Regions from separate parts of the Aeribacillus sp. FSL M8-0254 genome, predicted to be linked through region 1. Evidence: predicted binding sites of a transcription regulator. Region 1 holds the regulator's gene; the other holds the start of a gene.
The links. Region 1 encodes LexA, which represses DNA repair genes until DNA is damaged. Its sites were predicted from a motif close to CGAACATATGTTCG; they were not measured.
Positions count from the first base shown of each region.

Region 2: recA (recombinase RecA) is a predicted target of LexA. The motif match lies at 1,743-1,756, and genes of this name have one in related genera.

Region 1 covers NZ_JBBOZY010000001.1:2,017,000-2,020,425, forward strand. The annotation lists gene NSQ44_RS09725 (YneB family resolvase-like protein) at 1-582, opposite strand, end outside; gene yneA (cell division suppressor protein YneA) at 601-915, opposite strand; gene lexA (transcriptional repressor LexA) at 1,075-1,698, shown strand; gene gdhA (NADP-specific glutamate dehydrogenase) at 2,034-3,413, shown strand.
Region 2 covers NZ_JBBOZY010000001.1:2,167,087-2,170,512, reverse strand. The annotation lists gene pgsA (CDP-diacylglycerol--glycerol-3-phosphate 3-phosphatidyltransferase) at 1-417, shown strand, start outside; gene NSQ44_RS10425 (competence/damage-inducible protein A) at 436-1,695, shown strand; gene recA (recombinase RecA) at 1,832-2,872, shown strand; gene rny (ribonuclease Y) at 3,120-3,426, shown strand, end outside.

The sequences.
Region 1 (3,426 bases):
GCCGAATCCTCTTAACGTTGCCGCTATTTCTGAAAATGTCAGGCCGTTTTTCCGCAATCGGTCAATCTCCTCGATCGGAACTTCTTTTCGCTCTCTTTTATAGGAAGAATTTCTATTCTTTAAATTTTTTTCAGGCCTGTACCCATTTTGTATAGCTCTCAACATTCCCCGCTTTATTTTCAAATTATGAATTTTTCGTTGATATTCTTCGACAATTCCTATGATTTCAAGCACCATCGTGTCTGATTCAGACAGTTCCATCTCCCCGCGATGGGCAGCGGTGAAAATTTTCACACCTTGTTTCAAAATGGAATGGACAATGGCGATTTTGGCATTCCCTCTGCCAATTCTTGTTTCATCCTGTATTAATACCGCTTCAATATCTTTCTCCTCAATCAATTCCAGCAGTTGAAAAACCCCTTCACGATCAACATCATACCCGCTCGCTTTTTCTTCTATCACTTCAACAACTTCCATACCGTTTTCAGCTGCGAGCTTTAACAGCTCGTCCTTCTGTCTTTTCAAAGATGTTTCCTGCTCTGCTTTTTCAGTGCTGACTCTTGCATAAACGACTGCTCTCATGTTAAATGCTCCTTGCGGTTATTCTTTGTTTGCCAAATATTCAGCATTGTAGTATTTATTTTTTTCAATCGGAATGACGATTGTTTCCCCCGGTTTTACAACAAGGCTTTGGAGATTGTTTCGCTCCTGAACCCATTTTACAAATTCTGAATGAGACATATTGTCATATTCTTTATATTCATCAGCGATTTTCCACAAACTGTCCCCTTCCTTCACTTGAACCTCCAAATAATGATCGAGCTCTTCCCTTTCTCCAGTATACGAAATCGCCAAAACTGCCGCCATGATGACAAGGAAAAAAGAAACGATGTAAGACCATGATAATTTATCCATTAAGAACCGCCCCCTGGAACAGAATATTTGTTCGGTTTTTTGTTTTTAAGTATAAAAGGGAACACATGTTTCTGTCAAGCAAATATTCGAACTTACGTTTGCTTTTTTGGAAAAATCATGCTATAATCGACACAAATTGATATGACTGAGGTGCTTGACATGTCAACAAAATTATCTAAGAGACAACAAGATATTTTGAACTTCATTAAGGAGGAAGTAAAAAAGAAAGGATACCCTCCCTCTGTAAGAGAAATCGGCGAAGCGGTCGGTCTTGCCTCCAGTTCAACTGTTCACGGGCATTTAGCAAAGCTTGAGAGCAAAGGACTGATTAGAAGAGACCCCACAAAGCCGAGAGCCATTGAAATTTTGGACGATGATGGCAGCCACCTTCTGACAAACAATGTGATCAACGTGCCGGTCATCGGAAAAGTGACGGCTGGTATTCCGATCACTGCCGTTGAAAACATCGAAGAATATTTTCCGCTTCCGAATCATATTGCGTCAGGTGATGATCAACTTTTCATGCTTGAAGTAGTCGGAGAAAGCATGATCGAAGCAGGCATTCTGGACGGAGATTTAGTTATTGTCAGACAGCAGCAAACAGCCAATAACGGCGACATCGTTGTCGTGCTCACAGACGACAATGAAGCGACCGTAAAAAGGTTTTTCAAAGAAAAAGACTTTATACGGCTTCAGCCAGAAAACCCAACAATGGAACCGATTATTTTAAAAAATGTGACAATACTCGGAAAAGTGATCGGGTTATACCGTTCCATACACTGAATATTCGATGTCTCAAAACAGGTGAGGCATCCTTTTTCTTTTTATAAAATTTTCAAAATTCCCTCTCTTAGCGATGTTAAATTTTAAACAGTTTTTCTAATCAATATGTATGCAGACAAGCTAGATTCAATGAAACAAATTTCAGGCGCCTTTTCCGCGCCTGCATGCAAAGCTATTATGCAACAATTCTCAACAGTCATTGTTTTTTGATTTATTTTGTTGTAGAATTTTTTATTGTAGATTTCGCTTCCTTAGCCAGTGCCGGGATGATTGACTGAATTGTTTAAATTCTTCTAACTGCTAACTGCTTAAATTTTAGGTATAGGAGAGGTGCTATGAATCAATTACTTATGAAACAAAGTGAACTGAAAAATGCAAAGCAATATGTCAATGAAGTATTTCAATCCGTGCAAGAAAAAAATCCGAATGAGCCTGAGTTTCTTCAAGCTGTAAAAGAAATATTTGACTCGCTTGTGCCTGTATTTGCTCAACATCCTACATATATAAAGCACGGAATACTTGAAAGAATTGTTGAGCCGGAAAGATTGATCATTTTTCGCGTTCCATGGGTGGATGACGAAGGAAAAGTGCGTGTAAACCGCGGATTTAGAGTGCAATATAATAGTGCAATCGGGCCATATAAAGGAGGCTTGCGCTTTCATCCGACCGTCAACGCCAGCATTATTAAATTTTTAGGATTTGAACAAATCTTCAAAAATTCATTGACTGGGCAGCCGATCGGCGGAGGAAAAGGCGGATCTGATTTTGATCCGAAAGGTAAATCAGATGGGGAAATTATGAGATTTACACAAAGCTTTATGACAGAGCTTTACAAACATATTGGACCAGATATTGACGTTCCTGCCGGCGATATTGGAGTTGGCGCAAGAGAGATCGGATACTTGTTTGGCCAATATAAAAGAATACGCGGCGGATTTGAAGCTGGGGTGTTAACCGGAAAAGGCATTGGTTACGGTGGAAGCTTAGCGAGAACCGAAGCGACAGGGTATGGAACTGTTTATTTTGTTGAAGAAATGCTTAAAGACCATGGATTAAGCTTCAAAGGAAGCACAGTTGTTGTCTCTGGTTCTGGGAACGTTGCCATATATGCGATTGAAAAAGCAACACAATTAGGTGCAAAAGTTGTCGCATGCAGCGACTCTGATGGCTACATTTTTGATAAAAATGGAATTAATCTTGAAACGGTTAGAAGGTTAAAAGAAGTTGAAAGAAAAAGAATTAAAGAATATGTAAATGAACATCCTCATGCAGAATATTATGAAGGCTGTTCCGGAATTTGGTCCATTCCGTGCGATATTGCCCTCCCATGCGCTACTCAAAATGAAATCGATAAAAAAGCAGCTGAACTCCTTGTTTCCAACGGACTCAAAGCTGTTGGAGAAGGCGCCAACATGCCGTCTACATTAGAAGCGATCGACGTGTTTTTATCAAACAATATTCTTTTTGGACCTGCAAAAGCTGCTAACGCAGGCGGAGTTGCTGTTTCAGCATTAGAAATGGCTCAAAACAGCGCAAGATTATCTTGGAGCTTTGAAGATGTCGACGCAAAATTACGTGATATCATGAAGAACATTTACCGAAATTGCGTCAACGCTGCAAATGAATACGGCTGCTCCGGAAATCTTGTCGTCGGCGCTAACATTGCAGGATTTAAAAAAGTCGCTGATGCAATGGTAGAACAAGGAGTCATTTAAAAGATAGAAAAAT
Region 2 (3,426 bases), 150 kb from region 1:
ACCGATTGGATTGATGGATATTATGCACGCAAGCTTGGACTTGTGACAAATTTAGGAAAGTTTTTAGATCCTCTTGCCGATAAATTGCTAGTTTCTTCTGCTCTCATCATATTGGTGGAAATAGGTGCTGCTCCGTCTTGGATTGTCATTCTGATCATCAGCCGTGAATTTGCCGTAACCGGATTGCGTTTAGTTCTGGCTGGGGAAGGAGAAGTCGTAGCAGCTAATATGCTCGGCAAAATAAAAACATGGACGCAGATTGTGGCTATTTCCGCTTTGCTTTTACATAATATACCTTTTGAATGGATTTCATTTCCATTTGCAGACATTGCTTTGTGGGTTGCGCTCTTTTTTACCATTTTATCTGGATGGGACTATTTCATGAAAAATAAACACGCGTTTGTCAATTCGAAATAACCATGTGGAGGAAAATGTATGAATGTAAATGCTGAAATTATTGCTGTCGGTTCAGAACTGTTGCTTGGACAGATCGCCAACACAAACGCCCAATTTATATCAAGAAAGCTTGCCGAAATAGGCGTAAATGTTTTTTATCATACGGTCGTTGGAGACAATGCTGAGAGGCTCAAGCATACGATCGAAACGGCAAAAAAACGGTCGAATTGCATCATTTTTACCGGCGGGCTCGGCCCGACAAAAGATGATTTGACGAAAGAAACGATTGCACGTATTTTGAATAAACGTCTCGTGATCGACGAGGCGGCGATGAAAAACATTGAGGATTTTTTTAAACGGACGAAACGGACAATGTCGGAAAACAATCGGAAACAAGCATTAGTTTTGGAAGGTTCTACTGTTTTGCCAAATCATTACGGAATGGCGCCAGGAATGGCGTTAGAGGCGAACGGAATTATATATTTGCTAATGCCGGGTGTTCCGAAAGAAATGAAGCCGATGTTTATCAACTACGGTGTGCCGTTTTTGCAATATCATTACGGGTTAAAAGAAAAAATCATCTCGCGTGTGCTTCGTTTCTTTGGCGTCGGCGAATCTCAGCTTGAAACAGATATAGAGGATCTGATTGATCAGCAAACAAATCCGACCATCGCGCCGCTGGCAAAAGACGGCGAAGTAACATTGCGCCTGACAGCAAAACATGAAGATGAGTCGACTGCGCTGAAGCTGATTGACGAAACAGAAAAAAAGATTTTAAGCCGTGTTGGCCGATATTTTTATGGACACGGTGAAACTTCGATCCAAGAGCAGCTTATGAAGCTTCTAAAAGAAAAGCAATATACTATTTCGGCTGCAGAAAGTTTGACGGGCGGTCTTTTTTCCGAACAGCTGACCCATTTTCCAGGCGCTTCGAATGTTGTGCTTGGAGGAATTGTCTGCTATACAAACGAAGTGAAGCAGCATGTTCTTGGCGTGTCGGAAGAAACGTTGAAAACAAAAGGAGCCGTTAGCTCTGAATGTGCGAAAGAAATGGCGGAAAATATAAAAAAATTGACCGGCAGCAATATCGGCATCAGCTTTACGGGAGTGGCAGGACCTGATCCTTCTGAAGGAAAAGAAGTTGGGACTGTCTATATCGGCATTCAATTCGATGATCGGCCGACAGCAGTCTTTGAGCTTCATCTTTCCGGTACTCGGGAAGGGATCAGGCACAGAACGGCAAATTATGGCTGCTACTATGTAATGAATGTAATAAAGGAAATGGAAAACCGGTTATGAGCGTCTTCATCCGGTTTTTTAATTTTTATATAATGAAAATTAAAAAACGAATAAATGTTCCCTTTTTTCTTGGCAAACAGGAAAAAACACGGTATATTTATTTTGAAGCTATCAATTTTTTAAGGAGGAAATTGTATTGAATCATGATCGTCAAGCTGCCTTGGAAATGGCGTTAAAACAGATTGAAAAACAATTCGGAAAAGGTTCGATAATGAAGCTTGGAGAACAAGCTGAGCGAAAAGTTTCAACAGTTCCAAGCGGATCGCTGGCATTGGATGCAGCTCTTGGCGTCGGCGGATATCCTCGAGGTCGGATTATTGAAATATATGGACCGGAAAGCTCCGGTAAAACGACAGTGGCCCTTCATGCCATTGCTGAAGTTCAAGCTCTAGGCGGGCAAGCAGCGTTCATCGATGCGGAACATGCGCTCGACCCTGTCTATGCGCAAAATTTAGGTGTTAATATTGATGAACTGCTTTTGTCGCAGCCCGATACCGGCGAGCAGGCTCTTGAGATTGCAGAAGCCCTCGTTCGCAGCGGTGCAGTCGACATCATTGTCATTGACTCGGTCGCAGCACTCGTCCCAAAAGCGGAAATTGAAGGCGAAATGGGCGATGCGCATGTCGGATTGCAGGCGCGTCTTATGTCGCAAGCGCTTCGGAAGCTTTCAGGAGCCATCAGCAAGTCGAAAACCATTGCGATTTTTATTAATCAAATAAGGGAAAAAGTGGGCGTCATGTTCGGAAATCCCGAGACAACTCCAGGGGGACGCGCGCTGAAATTTTACTCATCTGTCCGCCTTGAAGTGCGCAGAGCTGAACAGCTGAAACAAGGAAATGATATGGTAGGAAACAAAACGAAAATTAAAGTTGTCAAGAACAAAGTAGCGCCTCCTTTTAGAACGGCAGAAGTTGATATCATGTACGGGGAAGGGATTTCAAAAGAAGGAGAAATCATCGACCTGGGAACGGAATTGGATATTATACAAAAAAGCGGTTCGTGGTATTCTTACCAAGAGGAGCGTTTAGGACAGGGAAGAGAAAATGCAAAGCAATTTTTGCGCGAAAATCCGGATATTCGCGATGCCATTCAGCAAGAAATTCGCAAGGCATATGGCCTTGAAAAGAATGAACCTATGCAAGAGGGGCAGGAAACGTTCGAGCTTTTGGATGAATAATGTACGCACATCTTAGCGTAAGGCTGGCGGAGTAGCCGGTCTTATTTTTTTGATCAAAAAAGCCCCATCCTTTGTTCGACAAGATGAAAACTTGACAAGGGTTATTCCCACATTTAAAATGAATATGTATATTTTTTCATTTTTGCAATATATTTAACATATTTTTTTGGAAAATGTTATCGGGAGAGTAAATGTGTAATGCCGACACTTTCTTTGTGACAAGTTCATAGCAAGAGGAGGTGAAAGAATGGAACTCATTGAAATCATCTCCATTTTGCTTGGCCTAATCGTCGGTGCAGTTGTTGGTTATTTTGTTCGAAAATCCATTGCTGAAGCGAAAATAGCGGGTGCAAAAAACGCCGCGGAACAAATTCTTGAAGATGCTAAGCGTGAAGCTGAAGCAACGAAAAAAGAAGCGCTTCTGGAAGCAAAGGATGAAATTCATAAGCTTCGTTTGGAAGTAGAAAAAGAAATTCGCGAAAGAAGAAATGAACTTCAAAAACAAGAAAACCGTTTAATGCAAAAAGAGGAGAATCTCGATCGAAAAGATGAAT